Regions from separate parts of the Photobacterium sp. GSS17 genome, predicted to be linked through region 2. Evidence: predicted binding sites of a transcription regulator. Region 2 holds the regulator's gene; each other region holds the start of a gene.

Region 1 (8,227 bases), 390 kb from region 2:
TTAGACCAATTGACAAGGGCCTGTGGGAATTTTGACGCTATTTTCATCAGACCCAGATAATCCGACCAGTCAAAATCTCTACCTTAGTCACATATTCGATTTTTTCCTGCTCAGACAGTGATATTAACGTAACCATTTCGCAACAAAAGGCCCTACAATAGCACTCGCGGATTACCCGTCATTCGTGAGTTGTTTATCCCCAATTCTGCTCATGAGTGTTTTTATAAAAATTCTATACTTTATTGTAAAAATATAACGATGGAGCATTGCTATGACCGCACCTGACCCTATAGTGCCGGTATTGCTTGAGAAAGTTTATGGCTTAATCCAGGACAAGATTGAGACCCCTCAGCAGTCATTAGTAGAAGTGTTTGCTCAGCGATTGTTAGGACAACTGGCAGAAGATGATCTGCTTCAACGGAATGAATCTGACCTCTACGGTGCTGTACTAAGTCTGTGGCACCACCTGGTACAAAATAAACCTGATCAAATCTCAGTACGTGTCTACAACCCAACTCTGAGCCGTTACGGCTGGCAGTCTACCCACACTGTTGTTGAAATTATTACTCCGGACCGCCCATTCCTAGTTGATTCAGTACGCATGACACTGAACCGTCTGGGTATCACCAGTCACCTGATGCTGAACGGCCCGTATTTCTTCAAACGCAACGCGGAAGGTGTCATTACTGAAGCGTGTGGTAAAGACGGCGATCTTCAGACGTTGTTCCACATTGAAGTGGACCGCCTGAACGACAAACAAGAGTTGGAAGCATTAAAACAAGAACTAGAACAAGTGCTTCAGGATGTTGATCTGGTCGTCAATGACTGGCAACTGATGCAGGCAAAACTGCAGTCAATCGTTGAAGAACTGAAAAATGCAAATATGCCAGTTAAGAAAGACAAGCGCGAAGAAGCGATTGCTTTCCTTGACTGGGTGACTCACCACAACTTCACCTTCATGGGTTACCACAACTATGATCTGGTGCCGATTGAAGGTGATTATGAACTGCGCCCGACGAATGAAGACGGCCTTGGCCTGCTGAGCAAGTCAAGCAAGGTGAAAACACTGCGTCTGTCTGAGCTGCCTGAGACTGCCCGCTTTGAAGCGCGTAAGCCGGATCTGCTGATCCTGACAAAAGGCAATGTGAAGTCGAAGATCCACCGTCCGGCTTATACCGATTACATCGGGATCAAGCGTTTTGATAAAGACGGCAATGTGATCGGTGAGCACCGTTTCACGGGTCTGTACGCGTCAACGGCTTATAATCAGTCGATCATGAGCATTCCTCTGATCAGCAATAAGGTTAACCGTATTCTGGAAGAGAGTGGCTATTCTGCTGGTTCTCACTCCTGGAAAGCGCTGAATAACCTGATGGAAACGTATCCGCGTGACGAACTGATCCAGGCCAGCGAAAAAGAAATGCTGGATGTGGGCTGTGGTGTTGTACGTATGCAGGATCGTGATTTGCTACGCCTGTTTGTGCGCCGCGACCCATTCGGTCGTTTCTTCTCTTGCATGGTGTATGTCACGAAAGAGCGTTACAACACTGAGCTTCGTCGTAAGACGCAGCGCGTACTGAAAGAATACTTTGGTTCTGAACAGGACGTTGAATTCACTACTTTCTTCTCTGAGAGCCCACTAGCAAGAACCCATTACATCGTGCGCGTAGAAAACAATAACTTCGATGTCGACGTTAAAGCCATCGAACACAATCTGGTTGAAGCGGCTTCTTCCTGGGAAGACCGTCTTAGCTCATCTCTGATCGCAAACTTTGGTGAAAGCCAAGGGACGCTGCTGGCGAAAAACTATGCCCGTGCATTCCCGCGTTCATACAAAGAGCAGATGCTGCCAGGTTTCGCGGTTGCGGATATCGAGCAACTGGAAAGCCTGAGCGAAGATAACAAGCTGGGCATGCTGTTCTACCGTCCGCAGGAAGAAGCGACCGATTCACGTTACGTGAAACTGAAGCTGTTCCACCGTGATGAGCCGATCCACCTGTCAGACGTTATGCCTATGCTGGAAAACCTTGGCCTGCGCGTGATTGGTGAAGAACCGTATGAAGTGAAGACTGCGAGCGGTACGGTGTACTGGATCCTGGACTTTGCGATGCTCCACAATGCCTGCACAGGGATTGATCTGGCTGAAGCGCGTGATCGTTTCCAGGAAGCATTTTCTGCTATCTGGCACGGCGAAATCGAAAGTGATGGCTTCAACCGTCTAGTACTGTGTGCCGGTCTGACAGGTCGTGAAATCACGATTCTGCGTAGTTTTGCCCGTTACATGCGCCAAGTTGGCTTCCCATTCAGCCAGCACTACATCGAAGAAACGCTGTCAAATCACAATGATCTGGCTCGTGATCTGGTTCAGCTGTTCCGACTGCGTTTTGATCCTGAAATCAAGCACACAGAAAAAGCAGAGCAGGATCTGATTGCAAAACTGCATGAGAAGCTGGACGAAGTAGAAAGCCTGGATGACGACCGTATTATCCGTCGTTACATGGAAATGATCCGTGCTACCCAGCGTACTAACTACTACCAGCTGGACGAAAACGGTCAGCCGAAACCATGGCTGTCACTGAAACTGCGTCCGTCTGAGATCCCTGAAATCCCGGCACCGGTTCCGTTCTTCGAAATCTTCGTGTACGCACCGGATATGGAAGGTGTACACCTTCGTGGCGGTAAAGTTGCGCGTGGTGGCCTGCGTTGGTCTGACCGTCAGGAAGACTTCCGTACAGAAATTCTGGGCCTGGTAAAAGCTCAGCAGGTTAAGAACACTGTTATCGTACCGGTAGGTGCAAAAGGTGGCTTCATCTGTAAACGTCAGCCTCAGCTGTCAACTCGTGAAGAGATCTGGGCTGAAGGTCAACGCTGTTACAAACGTTTCATCCGTGCGCTGCTGGATGTGACTGATAACATTGTTGACGGCGATCTAATTCCACCAGCGAACGTTGTTCGTCATGATGAAGACGACCCGTATCTGGTTGTTGCAGCCGATAAAGGGACTGCGACGTTCTCTGACCTGGCTAACTCAGTGTCGGAAGACTACAACTTCTGGCTGGGTGATGCATTTGCATCCGGTGGCTCTAATGGTTATGACCACAAAGCCATGGGTATCACCGCGAAAGGCGGCTGGGAATCAGTCAAGCGTCACTTCCGTGAAATCGGTATTGACTGCCAGAATACAGACTTTACATGTGCCGGTATCGGTGACATGGCTGGTGATGTATTCGGTAACGGCATGCTGCTGTCTAAGCATACGCGCCTGGTCGCTGCCTTTAACCACATGCATATCTTCCTGGATCCTAATCCGGATGCTGCAACCAGCTGGGAAGAGCGCAACCGTCTGTTCAATCTACCTCGCTCAAGCTGGGAAGATTATAACCCAGAGCTGATTTCTGAAGGGGGCGGTGTCTTCTCTCGTCGCAGTAAAGCGATCAAGCTGACGCCACAAATTCAGAAACTGCTGGGCACCCGTAAGCAAACCATGCCGCCAAATGAGCTGATCCGTTTGATCCTGACAATGGAAGTGGATCTGCTGTGGAACGGTGGTATCGGTACTTACGTGAAATCTCAGGCTGAGACGCATACTGATGTGGGCGACCGTGCAAACGATGGTCTGCGCATTAACGGTAGTGAGCTACGTGCGAAGATTGTGGGCGAGGGCGGTAACCTGGGTATGACTCAGCTGGGCCGTGTCGAGTTCGCGAAGAACGGTGGTCGTGTTAATACCGACTTTATCGACAACGTAGGCGGTGTTGACTGTTCAGACAACGAAGTGAACATTAAGATCCTGCTGAACACACTGGTTGCCGGCGGAGATCTGACTTACAAGCAGCGTAATGAACTGCTGGAACGTATGGAAGACGAAGTGTCTGAAATCGTTCTTGATGATGCATACTGTCAGAGCGAGTCAATCTCCGTGACACAGCATCAGGAAGTCCAACTGCTCAAAGAGCAAATCCGCTTTATCCATCACATGGAAAAAGCAGGGAAGCTGGATCGCGCTCTGGAAAATATCCCGGATGACGATGCACTGGCTGAGCGTGAAAAATCAGGTATGGGTCTGACCCGCCCTGAACTGGCAGTACTGGTTGCCTACGGCAAGATGGTTCTGAAAGAAGAAATGGCAACGGATGAAATTGCAAATGATCCGTACCACGCGCGTTTGCTGCCGGCTTACTTCCCGAAAGAGCTGCAAGAAAGATTCCGCACGCAAATGGATCAGCATCCACTGCGTAAAGAGCTGATTGCGACGTCTCTGGCAAACCAGATGTCGAATGAGATGGGTTGTAACTTTGTTACTCGTCTGCAGGAAGAAACCGGTGCAACAGTGGCCGAAATTTCATCTGCCTACTCAGTTGGCCGTGCCATTTTCGACTTTGCTCAGTACTTCGAGCAGGTTCGTGAGCTGGATAACGTAATACCGGCCGATGTGCAGTATGACATTATGTACCGTTGCCGTCGTATGTTGCGTCGTGCGACACGCTGGATTCTGCGTAACCGCGACCGTAAGCTAAGCATCGAAGAGCAAATTGCATTCTACCAGCCGGTAGTAAGCAAACTGCGTGAAAATCTGGAACGTTACCTTGTCACTGAAGAAGTGAAAGAGCACAACGATCAGGCTGAATCGATGATCAAACAGGGTGTACCGGCAGAACTGGCGCATAATATTGCGCGCCTGAGCAGCCTGTACTCAGCAATGGATATTGCACAAATTACCAGTGAGATGGATAAAGATATCGACCTTATCTCTCGAGTGTACTTTGTCCTGGGTGCTGAATTGTCACTGCACTGGTTCCTGAAACAGGTTCACAATCAGCCTGTAGAAAACCACTGGCAGGCACTGGCGCGTGCTTCATTCCGCGAAGATCTGGATTGGCAACAGCGTCAGCTGACTTCTGCTGTTATCAGCAGTGGTTTAGTAGGGGGTGACGCAGAAGGCCTGATTGAGAGCTGGATGAAGGAACACAAGAAGGCGATTCGTCGCTGGAATACCGTGCTGACTGAGTTCAAGGTAGGTACAACTCATGAATTTGCCAAGTTCTCTGTTGCACTGCGTGAACTGATGCTGCTGAATCTGCACTGCCGTCCGGCAATGTAATTCTGCAAAATTGGTGAATAAACCATAGCAACTGCTCAAATTGTTTGATTTTCAGGCCACCCACATCTGTGAGGTGGCCTTTTTTATCTCTGGTTAACATGTAAGTTAATCGTTTGCTATTTCTGTTAAAAAACAAACTGTTAATTATTTGCATTAGCCAGTCAATTTATAGGGTAGCGAGTATTTTTATCGTTAAACTATAAAATAATCGTTGAATTGGCAGCACAAAGTAGGAATAATGTTCTCCCGTTTATACGGGGCTTTTACTAGGAGGTACAATGATTTACCGCCTCGCACGATCCGCTATTTTTAAGCTAGACGCTGAAAAGGCGCATGATCTTGCTATTCAGAACTTTTCTCGCTTCACCGGTACACCTCTCGATCTCTTCTATCGTCAACACGTCCCTGATCATCCTGTCGAAGTGATGGGTATCAAATTCAAAAACCCTGTTGGTCTGGCTGCTGGCCTTGATAAAAACGGCGAATGTATTGATGCATTTGGCGCGATGGGTTTTGGATTCGTCGAAGTCGGTACAGTCACACCACGCCCTCAGCCTGGTAATGATAAGCCTCGTTTGTTTCGTGTCATTCCTGCCGAAGGCATTATTAACCGCTTCGGTTTTAATAACCTGGGCGTTGATAACCTGATTGAGAACGTCAAAAAGGCCAAGTATGACGGTGTCATCGGGATCAATATCGGTAAAAACAAAGATACACCGATTGAGAAAGGGGCTGAGGACTACCTGATCTGTATGGAGAAGGTATATGAATATGCTGGCTATATCACAGTCAATATTTCATCTCCTAACACACCGGGCCTGCGAAGCTTGCAATACGGTGAAATGCTTGATGAGCTGCTGGCACAGCTAAAAGAGAAGCAGAAAGAGCTGTGTGAGAAATATGGCAAGTATGTACCGCTGACATTGAAGATCGCGCCGGATCTTGAAGATCACGAAATTGCCCAGATTGCCCAGTCACTGATCAAAAATGAAATTGATGGTGTCATCGCGACGAACACGACTCTGGATCGTTCGCTGATTGAAGGGATGCCTCATTGCGATGAAGCGGGTGGCCTGAGTGGTCGTCCGCTTCAAAACCGCAGCACCGAAGTGATTCGTTTGTTGGCACAAGAACTGGATGGCGCATTACCTATCATTGGGGTGGGTGGTATCGATTCTGCTATTGCCGCCCGAGAAAAAATGATGGCTGGCGCAAGTCTGGTGCAGGTTTACTCCGGCTTTATTTACCACGGACCAAAACTGGTTAAGGACATTGTCTCTAACCTGAAGTAAGCGGTTCGAGAAAAAATGTATATCGTGCCTGTCGATGTTCATCGGCAGGCACTTTTTTTTGTTTAAGGTATATGACAGACACTCAAGTCAGGGGCAATTGTCAAACTTACACCTTTTTTCATCGACTTAGCCCTGTTTATTTCCTCTTTTTATTTGGCCTGACCACAGTAAAATTGTTCTAAAGTTTTGTTTCGAACGTTGGATAAAGCAGTATAACGAACGGATTTTGGAGCGAGAACATGTTGAAACCTAACAATTCATGGATGTGGTACTACGACCAAAAACATGACGCTCTGATGCTGGATCTAGGGGAGGAGATGATTTTTCGCGTCTCTATTCCAACCAAAAATCTGGTGCCTTGTGCATTTACCCGTTCTGTATTTACTGTTGACGACGCCAGTACCTACCAAACCTACCTTGAGGGCGTTTCAGCTCTCGATCTGCCAGCACCGCGCAAAGTTGAAATTGCTCTGAATGCAGTGGCTGCAAACCGCTTTCATAAACCAATGATGCCGAAAAGCTGGTTTTTTAAAGACCTTAAAAACGCACATTGCCCGTCTGAAGGTGACGTTGTCACGTTGTATACGGAAGATGGTCAGGCTAACTTCCTGGTGATTGAAAATAACGGAAACGCCAGCCTGTGTATGTCGGCTGAAGTGGAGGCCGTTAACCTGAACAATGCGAAGCAAATGCAGTTCTGCGATACGATCAAAGTGATGAATGACCGTATGGAAGCATTCGAGGCGCACGTAGAAATGCCTGTCAGCTTCGCACTGGTAGGCTGATTTACCTTCTGAAATGTTTCTCCATGGCATTCACAGCCAGCGCGTACCAGCTCAATTGTTCCCTTTATTTCTGCCTGATAACTGCACATGAAACAGTGTTATATCTCCTTCCTCGCTGAAAATAGCGCGTTGTAAGCTTGTCCATTGCCCCGAAAAACTAACCCTGGAAACATTAACCTCCATTAACTTTAAGCAGCCACAGGCAACCAAACCACAGCTGCGTACTCTAGTCTCCCTTCATTTTGTGGCCAATTGCTACCTGAGTTCAATCTCTACCAGGGGCCAATCGCTATCGCTTGTGTACCAACTGGAGAGAGAGTGCCTGTCTATCTCTATTGACTCGTTACCCATGGTCGACATCTCTCACTAAAACGACTTTCACTCATGGCCTCTGAACGACTCTCAATGCACGGACCAAACCATCAGGTGCAATTTCTAACGAAATCCCCCATGTACTGAACAAAAAAGAGACGAGTGGTTACTTACCATGTGGCGGTCATAACTGTTTGTATATTAATGAGAAAGGGTAGGGAAGTCGAAAATAGAGCCGTTAGGTTTTTATACTCATGTATGGACGCGTTCTGTCGGTATGTTAATGCGTCGTTCAAGTGGATCCCTAAGCACATTAGCCCCAATGAGTGTCAGCAAGTCTACCAAATACTTTTTCGTCGCTTTGTTCACATATATCTGAAGTGGGTGTGTTTACAACACATAGTTGGCCTACTCAGCCTTAGTAGACAGATAAATTGTATGCTCTTGAGCGATCTTTTCTACACCGCAAAAGCAGGATGAATCTAAGGGAAAAATAAAGGCAATGCTCTGGTCTGAAGTATTTCATTACCGGGGCATCACCAAGTAACAGAGTCAGCATGTGGCGTATTTTTGACGTTGCGCGTCAAAAACTGTCTGCCTGAGCAGACGTGAAGGTAAGGGAATGCCCATTTGCTTGTGCAAAATATGTTCAAAATTAGTGAGCTGGGTCTAAAAAAGTTATCTTTTTTTAATGTTTTTTCTGCCTCTTTTTGTCTTCTGAGGGCAAAAAAACACCA
Region 2 (8,227 bases):
GGCAGTGTGGAAGCCTTGCTGCAAAAAATGCCTATGCTGGCAGCCACGCCTGCAGGACAGAATCAAGCCGTTGTGACCATTGATGGTACAGCATTGATTGGCGGACTCGGGATACAAAGCCTGAATGAAGCAGAACGCCTCAACCGCGAATTTTATCCTCAGTCATTCTGAGTCACCCTCAACCTACCCTGAGTCATTTTCCCGAGTAGTACACAACATGCAGTTACAACGACTCCCAACCCGCGTGGTCTTTCCGGCTGGTCTGGCTTTGCTGACAATGACGCTGATCGTCTCAATGACGGTCGGCCCAATGGCAATCAGCGTCAAGGACAGCCTCCATGCGCTTCTGCCGTGGCAGACCGAACTGCCGACTCATATCAGTATGGTCATTCAGCAAATTCGCCTGCCCCGAACCCTGATGGGAATTGCCGTCGGTGCCATTCTGGCGCTGTGTGGTGCTGTGATGCAGGGGTTGTTCCGCAACCCGCTGGCTGACCCGGGCATCATTGGGGTATCCGGCGGAGCAAGCCTGGGGGCCGCAGTCGGAATCGTGCTTTTTGCCCCGCTTGCCGCCCTTTCCCCCTACCTGCTCACACTGGGCACAGTGCCCGTGCTCGCTTTTCTGGGCGGCACTGCCACAACGTACCTGGTATACACTTTGGGAACCGATAAAAATGGCACATCCGTCACCGTCATGTTACTGGCTGGGGTTGCTATTGGCGCGCTGTCCGGCGCAGCACTGGGCCTGATGAACTACTATGCCGATGATCAGGCACTGCGAGATCTGTCATTGTGGACATTAGGCTCACTGGCTGGCGCAACCTGGCCCAGCATCGCTCTGGCCTATATGACGCTGGCGCTGCTGATTGTTCTTTTTGATCGCCATGCCAACGCCCTGAATGCCTTTTTGCTGGGAGAAGCAGAAGCTCGTCACCTGGGTGTTAACGTCCAGCACCTGAAACGCAGCCTGATTCTGCTTTGTGCCGCTGGCGTCGGAGTGGCCGTTTCCCTGACCGGGGTGATCGGTTTTGTTGGCCTGATTGTTCCCCATATTTGTCGAATGCTGATCGGGCCGAACCACAAAACCCTGCTTCCGCTGTCCGCTTTGCTTGGCGCTTTACTGCTCCTGATTGCTGACATGCTGGCGCGCGTTGTCGCGGCACCGTCAGAGCTTCCTGTTGGCATCATCACCGCGTTAATTGGCGCGCCATTTTTCATCACACTGTTAGTTAAGCAAAAGGGCAAACTGTCATGAGTGACAATCCAACAACCGTGAACGCTTCGTCCTTTGCACGCCAGCCAGCAGATTCGGCCAACCGCTCGTCTTTGGTAACAAAGCCAATTGTGGTAACAGAGCCCGTAGCAGTCAGCGTCACGGGTTTGAACCTCAGTCTGGGCGACAAAGTGATTCTGGACGACTTCTCGATCGACATTCGCTCAGGCGAGCTGACTGCACTGTTAGGCCCCAACGGCGCAGGGAAAAGTACCCTGCTGAAAGTTCTGTGTGGTGAACGGAGCGTGCCAGGGGAAATCTGCTATTTCGGCCGCAACCGACAAAACTGGCCACCCCATCAGCTGGCTCAGCATCTCGGCATCCTGCCGCAGCACAGCAGTCTGACATTTGCCTTCACGGCTGAAGAAGTGGTGGCTCTGGGGGCTTTGCCTCTCAATATCTCGCAGGCCCGTACCCGAAAAATTGCCAGTGAAAAAATGGCGCAGGTAGACGTGACTGCCCTGTCTTCACGTCTGTACCCGACCTTATCCGGCGGAGAAAAACAGCGGGTTCATTTTGCCCGCGTGCTGACACAATTAAGTCAGGCGGGCGAACAGTGCGTTCTGATGCTTGATGAACCGACCTCAGCGTTAGATCTGGCGCATCAGCACAACACGTTACGCGTCGCCAGAGACATGGCTCGGGCCGGCGCGGCGGTCATCGTCGTCATCCATGATCTGAACCTTGCTGCTCAGTACGCTGACCGGTTAGTTATCATGAACAACGGCAAAATCCAGGCAGATGGTAGCCCGCAGCATGCGTTAAGCGAATCGCTCATTGAAACCGTATATGGCTGGCCGGTATGCATCAGCCACCACCCGGTCGACGGCTACCCTGTCGTGTTACCGGCCGGTGAAAACGCAGACAGAAAAAAGGCAGAAAACAGAGCCGCTATTACTATCAATCAAACCTCGTGAAGCAGAGTGATAACGCCGCTTCAAGTGAAAAGACCACGGTTTTATAAGAGCGGAAACATCGTTGATTGAGCGAAATTAGTACCGGTTGTCGCGCAGCAAGCACAACCGGTATTTTTATTCCATGCAAACTGATTTATTGCAGGATATTAAATTTGTTTCAAATCAAGTTATTACCATAACAATAAATTGCAGCGTAGAGCCTTGTTACAAGCAAAATATTGATAACTGTCAATTAATATCCATGACTTTGGCCAGAAACATTGCACTATTGGCCACACTCAGTAAAATGTGATCGCAAGCGATTAAACAATGCAAATGATCCATGCAACGCGTTTTATTAGCGCGGGTACGATTTTTTGTTATCAGAGATGAAGCCGCCCGTTCGAGATGCGGCCTTTTGGCGTTTCTGGTAATTCCACCTAACAGAATAGTGAATGGCATCCCTGACATCGCAACTCATCACTGTCCTCTTAGGTAATGCATTCAATTTAAAGGTCTGCGGACCCATTCACTAGAAGAATAACTATGGCAACGATTAAAGATGTTGCACGTATGGCTGGTGTTTCAACCACCACCGTTTCACACGTGATCAACAAAACACGCTTCGTGGCTGAAGCAACACAGAAGAAAGTTCTCGCGGCGGTTGAAGAGCTGAACTACGCACCAAGTGCCGTAGCACGAAGCCTGAAGTGCAATACAACCCGCACCATCGGCATGCTGGTAACCAAATCGACCAACCCGTTTTTCGCTGAAGTTGTCCACGGCGTTGAAGAATATTGCTACGGTGAAGGCTATACGCTGATTCTGTGTAACACCGAAGGTAACCTGGAAAAGCAAAGAGATTACCTGCGTATGCTGGCCGAAAAACGGGTAGATGGCCTGCTGGTGATGTGTTCGGATCTTGACGAGCAACTATTGGAACTGCTGGAGCGCCAGAAAGATCTGCCGATGGTGATCATGGACTGGGGTCCGGAAAGCCCGCACACCGATAAAATTCAGGACAATGCTGAACTTGGCGGCTACGTGGCAACCAAATTCTTTATTGAGCACGGTCATAAGGAAATTGGCTGTCTGACTGGCCACGCAGAAAAAGCGGCCTGTCGCGAACGCCTGAAAGGTTTCCGCAAGGCAATGACAGAAGCCGGACTAGACATCAATGAAGACTGGATTCTGGAAGGTGACTTCGAATGTGAATCTGCGGTAAAAGCGGCCAACACATTTATGGCAATGGAAAAGCGTCCAACCGCGATTTTCTGCTTCAATGACATCATGGCGATGGGCATGATCAGTACATTTGAGCAAGCCGGTATCCGTGTACCTGACGATATGTCGATCATTGGCTACGATAACATCGACCTGGCACCGTATTTTTCACCGCCACTGACCACGATCCACCAGCCTAAACGCCGTTTGGGTAAGAGTGCGGTTGAGATTCTGATGGATCGCGTGAAGAACAAAGAACACGAGCATCAGGTTTTTGAAATGATACCAGAACTGGTCGTTCGCAAATCAGTGCGTAACCTGAACAGCTGATATGCATAACTTGATGACAAATGTATGACAAACCGGAGATTTTTATCTCCGGTTTTTTTGTACCACTTTTGACTTAAACAGTAATAAATTCACAACATTAGAAGTATATCACTATAAAAATTGTGAGATATTACTGGGAGCAATATCACACTTTAAAAGTTGGGAGCAAGTTCAAAATAATCTTCTGAGATATGCTTTAGGTGTCACGAACAAGGCAAACCTATCGAAAGGTAGGGACGCAAAGCTTCCGGCCTAAGAGTAGGCAGTTTTATTTTTAAAGCAGTCAACTTATGGTAGCGGGGTTGCCGATGGATATAGCAGATAACATCAGGAAATAATTTCACTTTTCCCTGACAGTTCGTTTTACAACTCTGCTATTCTTGAATCCTCGCTCGTTGTTAGGTGACCTAGTAACAATTCACCGAGAAGACGCATGGACAAACCAGTACTCAAAGATTCATTACGCCTTTTTAATAATTTCGATAACGTCAAATCACGCTCAATGTTTGGCGGCTTTGGCATATTTTCTGGCGAAACAATGTTTGCACTCGTGGTAAATGACAAACTGCATTTACGGGCGAATGCCGACAATGAAAAGGAATATAAATCCGCAGGAATGAAACCTTATGTATATAAGAAACGTGGCTTTCCTGTTGTAACCAAACATTATGCCATTCCTGAAGAGTGGTGGGACGATACTGATAAAATTCTGGCTCAGGCGAAATTGTCTTTATCTGCCGCTAAAGCAGATAAAGAAATAAAAAATAACACCTCTCCCAATCGAATCAAAGATTTACCCAATCTTCGCCTGGCGAATGAGAGGATGTTGAAAAAAGCCGGAATAACCACAGTGGATGAGCTGTACGAAGCCGGTGCCCTGAATGCGTATAAAGCGCTACAGAGCACTCATGAAGGCGAAGTAAGTATCGACTTACTGTGGGCTTTGGAAGGAGCAATCAGTGGCAAGCACTGGTCTGTTATCCCGAAAGAGCGGCGCTCAGAACTTCTTGCGAAATTAAGTTAATCGCAACCTAACACATATAAAAGAGATCTTCGGATCTCTTTTTTATTCCCAACATATTTTTGGCTCTGCAATGACAGAATAATGTCATTCCCTGTCAAACATTGAATTAACTCACAAAGCTGCTTATTAATTCGGCAACACACTTTTATTCAATGAGGGCAATTGTAGAATTAGCCGGATGTAAAACACCGGAGGTTATATGAACTATTCCCAACCTTTCCCAGGACAAAATGAACAGATGTTCAAGGATAAGTTTGGCAAATGGCCACGCCTGATGCGAGCGGTGGTTCTTATTAGCCTGCTTCCGCCTGTGGTTGTCTATTTATTGGTCAGCCAACAAGTGGCTTCACCGGTGGCTATGCATGATGTGTTACTGTCGATTACCGTGTTAAACGTCACTTTATTCGTCTGGGGACTACTCCTCAAAATCCGCGCTAGAAAGTATTGGTATCGTAATTACCATATTGGTAAAACCATGTTGTTGTCTGTCGCCCCGATTATCGCTTGTGGCTATATTCTGATCACCGATGCACCAAGCAGTCGCAATCAGGTGGCTAACCAGCCGCAATCCATTCCTGTACGAATTTCCATCGATCAATCCTGATTTCTGCTATTTTCATTAGCGACTGAAATTTTTTACCTCTTTATCAGGTCTTTGTCTGATATTTACCGATAAAATGATCCATGATCTTTATATTGGACTCAGACAGTTACACGACACACCGACGAAAAAGAGGTTCCTGTGCGTATTTCGGCTAAAAAGCGTTACTCCGTTCTGATCAGACCCCTGCTCTGGCTCCAACAGCGGCACTTCGGCAAAGTGCTGAATCCTGCTTTACTGTGGGGTAGACGTCCGCCTTTATTTTGGCTGGTCGCCGGATTTTTTGGTTATCTGGATCGCCGTTCTTCTCCCCTCTCCCCGGTGATTCGCTCGCTGGTGTGTGTCCGGGTCTCCCAACTCAATGATTGTGCCTTCTGTGTCGATGCCAACGGCATGCGACTGGCAGAACGTTGCCAGTCTGTCGAGAAAATCAAAGCGCTGGCACATTGGCAACAAAGTGAGCATTTTGATGAATGTGAACATGCCGTTCTGACCTATGTGGAAGCCGTCACTGTCACCGGGCAACGAGTCACGGATTCCATGCTGGTTAGTCTTAAACAGTGGTTCGACGAAGATGCCTTAGTAGAGCTCACTGCCCTGATTGCCTTCCAGAACTTGTCGGCCAAGTTCAATACTGCGCTGGATGTACCAGAGCAAGGCTTCTGTTCGCTACCCATTCAGCCTTCGGCTTCAGAATCTGACACAACTCCGACCACAAACACCGTTCAGGCCGACAAGGATGCTAACAGGAAGCCGTTATGACGAATAAACCTGTGGTGGACAAAAAGCCCGCCATCAATAAAAAGAAAGTTATCACGATCCTGCTGGTCAGCCTGCTGTTTGTACTGTGGTACGCCCTCGATTTAGGGCAATACCTGACGCTTGAACATGCCAAGGCTCAGCAACAGGTTTTGCGGGATACCATCCTCGCCCAGCCACTGCTGTCCAGTGTGCTGTATTTTATGGTGTATGTGGTCGTGACCGCGCTTTCCCTACCGGGGGCCGTCATTATGACTTTGCTGGGGGCCGCCTTGTTTGGTTTCTGGTGGAGTCTGTTGCTGGTGTCGTTCGCTAGCACCATCGGCGCAACACTGGCATTTCTGTTCAGTCGCTATATTTTGCATGACTGGGTGCAGAGCCGTTTCAGTAAGCGACTGAGCGCCATCAATGCCGGAGTCAAAAAAGATGGGGCTTTCTATCTGTTTACACTGCGTTTGATTCCTATTTTTCCGTTTTTCCTGGTTAATCTGCTGATGGGGCTGACCCCTATCACGACCCGAAAATTTTATGTTGTGAGCCAGTTGGGCATGCTGGCGGGAACGGTTGTTTACCTGAATGCAGGTACCCAATTAGGTCAGATTGAGAGCCTGAGCGGGATTATTTCCCTGCCGGTATTGGTGTCTCTGATGTTGCTCGGTGTCTTCCCATTTTCAGCCAAAGCAGTCATGCACATCATCAGTCGTCAACGACTTTACGCCGACTGGACGAAACCCGCACAATTTGATCAGAACATGGTGGTTATCGGTGCAGGTGCTGGCGGACTGGTCAGTGCATATATCGCGGCCGCCGTAAAAGCTAAAGTGACCCTGATTGAGAAAGAGAAAATGGGCGGCGACTGCCTGAATACTGGTTGTGTACCGTCAAAAGCCATTATTCGAGCCGCGCATGCCATGTCTGAAATCAACAACGCGAGTCGGTTTGGTATTCAGGCCACCGCTCCTCAGGTTGACTTTGCCGCGGTGATGGCACGGGTACGCCACGTTATCAACCGGATTGAACCCCATGACAGTGTGGAGCGTTATTCTGCTCTTGGTGTGAACTGTATAACTGGCGAGGCTCGGATCCGCTCTCCGTGGGAAGTTGAGGTAAACGGCCAGCGCATTACAACCCGCAACATAGTGATTGCCACCGGTGCCAGACCTCTGGTGCCGTCCATTCCGGGGCTGGAAAATGTACACTACTTCACCTCTGATACGATCTGGTCATTGACGGAACAACCAAAACGCATGCTGGTACTGGGTGGCGGGCCGATCGGCTGTGAGCTGGCCCAAAGTTTCAGTCGCTTGGGCAGCCAGGTCACACTGGTCGAGATGGCGGATCAGTTGCTGATCCGTGAAGATCAGGATGCCGCCAGACTGATCAAGCAAAGTCTGGTGCAGGATGGCGTGACCGTTTACACCAGCTACAAGGCAGTGAAATTCGAAGTATCCCCTTGTAAACCACCGCAGTCTGAGTCGCAGACACCTGATTTATCTATGGCAGAAACCGATACTCAACGAGTCTGGTTAGAGGCAATGGCAGCCGCTCATACCCATGCCCCTGGTAATCGTGAGACAAATACTCAACCTGAAAACCTACAGGTCGAATTTGACGTCGTACTGCTTGCATTGGGCCGTGTGGCCAATGTCAGCGGATTCGGACTGGAAGAGCTGGGCATTTCCGTCAATTCACGCGGTACTGTGGCTGTGAATGACTATCTGCAAACCAAATACCCCAATATTTTTGCCGTCGGGGATGTGGCTGGCCCTTATCAGCTCACTCATGCCGCAGCACATCAGGCATGGTATGCCGCCGTCAATGGCCTGTTTGGTCAGGTTAAGACATTCAAGGCGGATTACTCTGTCCTGCCGGCAGCGACCTATACTTCGCCGGAAGTGGCACGCGTGGGCATCAATGAAAAAGAAGCCAAGCAGCAAGGTATTGATTTTGATATTGTTACATACGGTATTGACGACCTTGACAGGGCCATCACCGATGGCGAGGACCATGGCTTTATTAAAGTCATCACCCCAAAAGGGAAAGATAAAATTCTTGGCGTCACCATTGTCGGCCATCAGGCCAGTGAAATGCTGGCCGAGTTCACGCTGGCGATGCGCCAC
Region 3 (8,227 bases), 620 kb from region 2:
AGTTTAGGTGCCTGGTACAAAATCAGTTCATCGACCAGCCCGGCAGCGAGCAGCGCACCGGCCAATCCGGCACCGGCTTCCACCCAGATATGGTTAATATCATGACCAGCCAGTGTGTCCATCAGTGCGCTCAGATCAATCTGTCCCAAAGGGTGTGCTATTGAAGCTTGTACCGCTGTGGCCGGCACCAGCACCTGCTGCACAGACTCTGGCCATGTCTGGGTGTCCGCCTGAGTCCTAATCAGCAGCGTTTCGCCCGGCAACCCAATCAGCTGATGCAACGGTGTTACCCGGTTGCGGCTGTCGATAATGACGCGTTTCGGCTGACGGAGTTCGTGTTCAGGGTACTGCTGCTGCACACTGGGGTTCAGTGAGGCCCAGCGCACGTTCAGGGAAGGATTGTCTGCCAGCACAGTCGCACTGGTTGAGAGAATTGCACCGGCTTTAGCGCGATAACGCTGCACATCGGCTCTTGCGGCCGGACCGGTAATCCACTTGCTTTCACCATTTGCCAGCGCAGTACGACCATCCAGGCTGGCTGCCAGTTTCAGTTGGACAAACGGGCGGCCGGTTTTCATTCGCTTGATGAACCCGGGATTCAGCGCCTCAGCATCTTGCGCCAGCAGCCCAACCGCAACGTCAATGCCCGCCTCCTGCAACATCTTGATACCGCGACCGGCAACTTTGGGGTTCGGATCCACCATGGCGCATACCACCCGGCTGACCCCTGCGTTCACCAACGCTTCAGCACACGGCGGAGTACGGCCGTAATGGGAACAGGGTTCCAGCGTTACGTAGGCGGTCGCGCCTTTTGCTCGCTCACCGGCCGCACGCAGGGCAAAGACTTCAGCATGGGGTTGACCGGCACGGTAGTGGAATCCCTCGCCGACAATTTCTTCGCCGTGAGCAATTACACACCCCACATTGGGGTTTGGAGCTGTCGTGTACTGACCGCGTTGTGCCAGAGTGATGGCACGATGCATCATGGCATGGTCATTAGGTGAGAACATTTGACTACGATTCTTCTCAGACTGGCCGGACCCGTTACGGCCCGGCTGGAGGACTTACTTTTCCAGTTTGGCGATCTCTTCACCAAACTCACGAATATCTTCGAAACTGCGGTAAACAGAGGCAAAGCGAATATAAGCGACTTTATCCAGCTCTTTGAGCGATTCCATCACCAGATTACCGATCATTTCTGACGGCACTTCACGCTCGCCGGTAGCCCGCAACCGTGACTTGATGGTGTTGATCGCCCGCTCGATATCGTCGGTGCTGACCGGGCGCTTTTCCAGCGCACGCTGAATTCCACCGCGTAACTTATCTTCGTTAAACGGGTCGCGGCTGCCATTGGTTTTGATCACCCGAGGCATCACCAGCTCGGCTGTTTCGAATGTCGTATAACGCTCGTTGCACGCCAGGCACTGACGGCGACGGCGTACCTGGTGACCATCTGCCACCAGGCGAGAATCGATCACTTTGGTGTCATTCGCACCACAAAAAGGACAATGCATCTTGCCTCCTTATTTTCGGTATCTCAGTGTACCCCATTTCAGCGCTATGTAGAGAGTACTCGGATGAATTTTATGCCGGAAAGGCAGCAATTTCCGTATGATCGACAAAAGCAGAAAGCAGAAAGCAGAAAGCAGAAAGCAGAAAGCAGAAAGCAGAAAGCAGAAAGCAGAAAGCAGAAAGCAGAAAGCAGAAAGCAGAAAGCAGAAAGCAGAATAACAAAAGGGCTTGCCGCAGCAAGCCCTCAAAAACATCAGAACGCGATAACGAGTGATTATGCGTAAACTGGCAGGCGCTTACAGATTTCCAGCACCTTCGCTTTCGTCGCTTCAATCACTTCAGGATTGTCGATGTTGTCCATCACGTCACACATCCAGCCAGCCAGCTGCTTGGCATCTTCAACGGTGAAGCCACGGCGAGTGATCGCTGGGGTACCAACACGGATACCTGATGTAACGAACGGGCTGCGTGGATCATTCGGTACGCTGTTTTTGTTCACAGTGATGTTTGCAGCGCCCAGTGCGGCATCCGCTTCTTTACCTGTGATACCTTTGTCAATCAGGTCAACCAGGAACAGGTGGTTTTCAGTACCGCCGGAAACGATCTTGTAACCGCGCTCCAGGAACTCACCAACCATTGCTTTTGCGTTTTCCACAACACGCGCTTGGTAGTCTTTGAACTCAGGCTCCATTGCTTCTTTGAAAGCCACGGCTTTCGCGGCAATCACGTGCATCAGAGGACCACCCTGACCGCCAGGGAAAACAGCTGAGTTCAGTTTCTTGTACAACTCTTCGCCAGCATTTGACAGGATCAGACCACCACGTGGGCCCGCCAGTGTTTTGTGCGTAGTCGTTGTTACCACGTGGGCATGTGGTACCGGGTTCGGGTAAACACCCGCAGCAATCAGACCAGCAACGTGCGCCATATCAACAAAGAAGTACGCGCCCACTTTGTCAGCGATTTCACGCATGCGTTTCCAGTCAACAATCTGTGAGTAGGCAGAGAAACCACCGATGATCATCTTCGGCTTGTGCTCAAGTGCCAGCGCTTCCACTTCGGCGTAGTCAATCTGACCGTCAGCATCGATACCGTAAGGAATGATGTTGTACAGCTTACCAGAGAAGTTAACCGGAGAACCGTGAGTCAGGTGACCACCGTGTGCCAGGCTCATACCCAGAACGGTATCGCCAGCATTCAGCAGTGCCATGTAAACAGCGTTGTTTGCCTGTGAACCTGAGTGCGGCTGAACGTTCGCGTACTCAGCGCCAAACAGTTGGCACGCACGATCGATAGCCAGTTGCTCAGCTTTGTCGACATACTCACAGCCACCATAGTAACGCTTACCCGGATATCCTTCCGCATACTTGTTGGTTAGTTGAGAGCCCTGTGCTTCCATCACACGTGGACTGGTGTAGTTTTCAGAAGCAATTAACTCAATGTGCTCTTCCTGACGCGCAGTTTCTTCCTGAATGGCTGCAAATAGTTCAGCGTCGTAATCGGCAATATTCATGTCGCGCTTTAGCATCTGTCTCTCCTGACTCAGATTGTTTCATACCATTTTGTCTAAGTTGCGGCAGTTTTTCGCGCCCCGGACAAAGCGGTGGTAAACATACATTTTTGGCACAAAACTGGAAAATCGCAAAGCTAGGCGCCACGCGGACGCAAACGTTTTCGTCATGCCAGTAGATAACGCCGTATTTTACAGAAATTGATCTCAATCAGGTAGCCCTAAAGCGACTTTTTATTAGTATTTATTTCTCGTCGGGGATGAATTATTTTCAACTTGATCAATCCCTGCCCAAACAACAGGTAGACCATAAATTTGATTACACAAGAAAATAGTGAAATTTTATTTGTACAAATTTGTAAATAATTTAATACATACGCCATTGAAGCGTTTTCGTGATGAGGCTCATCTTTTTACTAAAGGAGGATTATGATGAGCGCCATCAACGAAAAGGAGTGTTGTCTTGAGCGGTTATACCCATTCACTGAAAGAAAATATCATTGCCATTCTCACCGGCACCTTTATTGTCTCTCAGGGCGTTTTCTTTTTGCAGCAGGCTAACCTGCTCACCGGCGGTACCACGGGTCTGGCACTGCTGCTGAGTCACTTTGTCGATCTCACTTTCGGCCAGCTGTACTTTATGATGAATATGCCGTTCTACCTGATGGCCTGGTTCCGTATGGGGAAAAGCTTTGCCATCTCCAGCGTGGTCGCCGGTGGTCTGGTATCGGTGATGACCGACAACCTCTATCAGGTGGTAGAAATCAGTCGTCTTGACCCGCTGTACTGCGCGGTTATCGGGGGTCTGCTGATGGGCCTGGGGATGCTGATCCTGTTCCGCCATAAAACCAGCCTGGGTGGGTTTAATGTGCTGGTACTTTACCTGCAGGAAAAAATGGGCTGGTCTGCCGGCAAGCTACAGATGGGCATCGACTTTGCGATTCTGACGGCTTCTTTCTTCCTGGTCAGCCCAACGGTTCTGATGTACTCAGTGATCGGTGCCTTTATGCTGAATCTGGTTCTGGCGATGAACCATAAACCGGGGCGTTACAGCGGTAATCAGGCACAAAAAAACCGCGCGAACGCGTAAACGCCAGCAGATACCAAGCGCTGTCACCCGGTGACAACTGGCTAAAAGCGAAGAACAGAAAAGGCTTGCGAACGCGCAAGCCTTTTTTATTTTGATAACCGATAAAGATTCAGCGCATGGCTTTGCCTGTACCTCTACGGCCCTGCACTGCCCTATTCTCTGCTTGTATAACGTCAAGCGGACAAAGCTTTTGGCTGGACAAGGCTATTGGGTAAACAAAAATATCGACCGGGGCACCTTTTTCTTGCAGGTATAAAAAAACGCGCTCCGGGCGCGTTCTTTCATTCATAGCACGGTTGAATAAGCGGGATCAGATCGCCTCTTCATCCTCTTCGCCGGTACGGATACGCACCACACGCTCGACATCAAAGATGAAAATCTTACCGTCACCGATTTTTCCCGTCTGGGCCGTTTCAATGATCGTGTCGACGCACTGGTCAGCAACATCATCGGCTACCACGATTTCCAGCTTCACTTTCGGAAGAAAATCCACCATGTATTCCGCGCCGCGATACAGCTCGGTATGGCCTTTTTGACGCCCAAATCCTTTCACTTCTGACACGGTCATACCGGTAATGCCGACATCAGCCAGCGCTTCACGAACATCATCAAGCTTGAACGGCTTAATGATGGCTTCAATTTTTTTCATGTTCATCATCCTTTGCTTGAGCAGAGGTCGGTGACGGCTCAGGCGTAAACGCCGCCAACTGCCTGATTAATATTGCCCGCAGTATAGCAAATAGGTTCGCCCCTGTTGACAGGCGGTTCAGTATTTTTCTGTGGGGAGCACCACATCGTCGTCCATCATTTTCAGCAACAGCAGTACCGCAAAAATCAGTACCAGACTGTTGAGAAACACGATCACCGGCTGCCGGAACTCCGGCTGAAACAGCTGGGGCAGATACGGGATCAGGCTATAGCCGAAAAACATGGTGACAGCAGGGATGAAGAAATAAAGCGGGATGAATCCCCAGCGATTGCCGCGGCACAGCCCGGCAATCGCGGTCAGACCGGAAATCAGTACCAATGTAGCAATCACGCTGGGCACGATCCCGATTTGCTTGAAACTGAAAATTGCCGCGAAGGTATCCGCATAGCGGATCAGGCAGATCACCACCAGTGCAGCCAGCCCTTTGGCCGCAAGGAGAAACCCATTGCGTGTGTCGTCCATTATTCTCTCTCTTCCTTGAAAGCGTGTGGAGCTGGCTGTGATCGGGATAAAAAATAATCGCATAGTTTATGCGGGTAATGTCAACAGCACAACAGTTATTTGAACAATGTTTCTCTCTTTGCCCTAACCTGCCAAATTGGCGCTGACCGCATTCAAACAACGGCAGTCAGCCATGCATTCGCACCAGATCCGCAAACCCTTCCAGGCTTCTGACAACCCGGGTCGATACCCGATTTTCTGCCCGGTTACGGTTCAACCAAACAGCTTTCATTCCCACATCACTGGCTGCCTGGGCATCCAGCTTCGGATGGTTGCCGATGTACCAACAGGCCGATGCCGGTTCGCTGGCCCGTCGCAGGGCGTGCTGAAAAATCCGCCGATCCGGTTTCGCCACTCCCACTTCTTCCGAAATCACCATGAACCGGAAATAATCCCGGATCCCGGTTTCGCGTAGTTTGGTTTCCTGATGAAACGCAAAACCGTTCGTGATAATGGCTAAAGGCGACAACTGCTGCAGGATGTTTAGAGCCGGCAGCACGTCTGGAAACAACATCCAGTGCTGGCGGTACAACCGGTAGTACTCCACGCTCAGCTTTTCAGCCTGTTCATCGCTCAGTGGCATCCGGAACAAAGCACTGATTCGTGCCCGTCGTAACTGCTCGAAACTCAACTCACCCGAACGCCAGCGCGCACGCTGCTGATCGGTGATTCGACGCCAGTCTTGTTCTATTCCATCAGAACAAGTCTGAATCTGCGATGAATAACGCGCGGCAAAAACCCGGATGGCCTGTTGCTCAGCGCCATCATGATCAAGCAGTGTATTATCGAGATCGAAAAATATCACATCGCCTCCGCGGTATATTCAACGCTTATTTCCAGCATAATCAAAATCTTGCCGATTCGGCGAGAAAAATTCGTGTCAGAAATAAAAAAACCGCCCATTTAGGGCGGTTTTTGTTCACAAGACGTTCTTTTACCGACAGATACCGGGGATTATCCCAGGTTCACGCGTGCGTTGCGGAACATACGCATCCACGGGCTGTTCTCGCTCCAGTCATCCGGATGCCATGAGTTCGCCACGGTGCGGAAGACACGCTCAGGGTGCGGCATCATGATAGTTACACGGCCATCCTGCGTCGTCAGACCGGTAATACCGTTCGGAGAACCGTTCGGGTTCGCCGGGTAGTTCTGGGTCACATTGCCGTAGTTGTCCAGGTAGCGCAGTGCAACAGTACCAGACTGCTCAATCGCCGCCAGGTGCTCAGCATTGCGTACTTCAACACGACCTTCACCGTGAGAAACGGCAATCGGCATACGTGAGCCTGCCATTCCGTTAAAGAACAGGGAGTCGCTCTGCTGCACTTCCACTAGGCTGAAGCGGGCTTCGAAACGCTCAGATTCGTTACGGACAAAACGCGGCCACAGGTCAGCACCCGGAATCAGGTCGCGCAGATTCGACATCATCTGACAGCCGTTACACACACCCAGTGCAAACGTGTCGTTACGGTGGAAGAAGCGCTCGAACTGGTCGCGAGCCAGATTGTTGAACAGGACTGACTTCGCCCAGCCTTCACCGGCACCCAGTACGTCACCGTAAGAGAAGCCGCCACAGGCAACCAGGCCGTGGAAGTCGTTCAGGGCAACACGGCCAGCCAGGATGTCACTCATGTGTACATCTTTTGCTTCAAAACCGGCACGGTCAAAGGCAGCAGCCATCTCAACGTGAGAGTTCACGCCCTGCTCACGCAGAATCGCCATTTGCGGCTTAGCGCCAGTGGCAATGTAAGGGGCCGCCACATCTTCATTGATGTCAAACGACAGGGCAACATTCAAGCCCGGATCGTTCACGTCCTTCTTCGCGTCAAACTCCTGCAGAGCACCCGCCGGGTTATCGCGCAGCGCCTGCATCTGGTACGTTGTTTCTGCCCAGATAGTACGCAGTTCAGTGCGGCTTTGCTCCAGTACACGGTCATTGCCGTTCCAGATTCGCAGTACGTCCTCGTCAACCACCGTACCAATAACGTGGCTACATGCTTCCAGACCGTGAGCGGCCAGTACCGACTGTACCTCGTCCAGGTCATCAGTGCGTACCTGAATCACAGCGCCCAGTTCTTCGTTAAACAGGGTCGCCAGCACATCGTCACACGCATCGCCGTCAGTGGTGTTAATGTCCACTTCCACCCCGGTATGACCGGCAAAAGCCATTTCTGCCAGAGTGACATACAGACCACCGTCACCACGGTCGTGGTAAGCCAGTACTTTTTCATCACGGACCAGTGCCTGAACCGCGTTAAAGAAGCCTTTCAGCAGCTCAGGGCTGTCCACGTCTGCCGGGGCATCACCCAGTTGCTTGTAAACCTGTGCCAGGGCAGTCGCCCCCAGACGGTTCTTCCCGCAACCCAGGTCAAGCAGCAGCAGCGTTGACTCGCCTTTGTCAGTACGCAGCTGTGGCGTTACGGTCTTGCGGATGTCTTCGACACGACCGAACGCGGTAATGATCAGCGACAGCGGTGCCGTCACTTCTTTTTCCTGCTCCTGATCCTGCCACTTGGTCTTCATTGACATGGAGTCTTTACCGACCGGAATCGTCAGACCCAGCGCCGGACACAGCTCTTCGCCCACCGCTTTCACTGCTTCATACAGACCGGCGTCTTCACCCGGGTGACCAGCTGCAGACATCCAGTTGGCAGACAGCTTGATACGTTTCAAATCACCGATATCGGCGCTGGCAATATTGGTGATCGCTTCACCGACAGCCAGACGGGAGGAAGCCGCAAAGTCCAGCAGTGCTACCGGCGTACGCTCACCCATCGACATGGCTTCACCGTGATACGTGTCGTAGCTCGCTGCAGTCACCGCACAGTCCGCTACCGGAACCTGCCATGGGCCAACCATCTGATCGCGCGCCACCAGGCCAGTTACCGTACGGTCACCAATGGTGATCAGG

What was found. The regulator PurR, encoded in region 2, represses purine synthesis genes. The targets are predictions, from matches to a motif close to TNANGNAAACGTTTNCNTNA.
Region 1: a site for PurR is predicted at 5,203-5,222, ahead of pyrD (quinone-dependent dihydroorotate dehydrogenase). Genes of this name have one in related genera too.
Region 3: a site for PurR is predicted at 3,170-3,189, ahead of glyA (serine hydroxymethyltransferase). Genes of this name have one in related genera too.

What each region holds. Positions count from the first base shown of each region.
Region 1 covers NZ_CP117517.1:1,818,418-1,826,644, forward strand. The annotation lists gene PGW97_RS08175 (NAD-glutamate dehydrogenase) at 272-5,101, shown strand; gene pyrD (quinone-dependent dihydroorotate dehydrogenase) at 5,380-6,393, shown strand; gene PGW97_RS08185 (cell division protein ZapC) at 6,633-7,178, shown strand.
Region 2 covers NZ_CP117517.1:1,428,563-1,436,789, reverse strand. The annotation lists gene PGW97_RS06350 (heme/hemin ABC transporter substrate-binding protein) at 1-171, shown strand, start outside; gene PGW97_RS06345 (FecCD family ABC transporter permease) at 218-1,255, shown strand; gene PGW97_RS06340 (heme ABC transporter ATP-binding protein) at 1,252-2,190, shown strand; gene purR (HTH-type transcriptional repressor PurR) at 2,716-3,723, shown strand; cyclic di-GMP riboswitch class I at 3,927-4,033, shown strand; gene PGW97_RS06330 (TfoX/Sxy family DNA transformation protein) at 4,157-4,747, shown strand; gene PGW97_RS06325 (hypothetical protein) at 4,947-5,351, shown strand; gene PGW97_RS06320 (carboxymuconolactone decarboxylase family protein) at 5,490-6,110, shown strand; gene PGW97_RS06315 (FAD-dependent oxidoreductase) at 6,143-8,227, shown strand, end outside.
Region 3 covers NZ_CP117517.1:813,047-821,273, reverse strand. The annotation lists gene ribD (bifunctional diaminohydroxyphosphoribosylaminopyrimidine deaminase/5-amino-6-(5-phosphoribosylamino)uracil reductase RibD) at 1-1,010, opposite strand, end outside; gene nrdR (transcriptional regulator NrdR) at 1,065-1,514, opposite strand; gene PGW97_RS03655 (hypothetical protein) at 1,578-1,796, shown strand; gene glyA (serine hydroxymethyltransferase) at 1,787-3,037, opposite strand; gene PGW97_RS03645 (YitT family protein) at 3,483-4,109, shown strand; gene glnB (nitrogen regulatory protein P-II) at 4,420-4,758, opposite strand; gene PGW97_RS03635 (hypothetical protein) at 4,876-5,280, opposite strand; gene PGW97_RS03630 (HAD family hydrolase) at 5,447-6,124, opposite strand; gene purL (phosphoribosylformylglycinamidine synthase) at 6,274-8,227, opposite strand, start outside.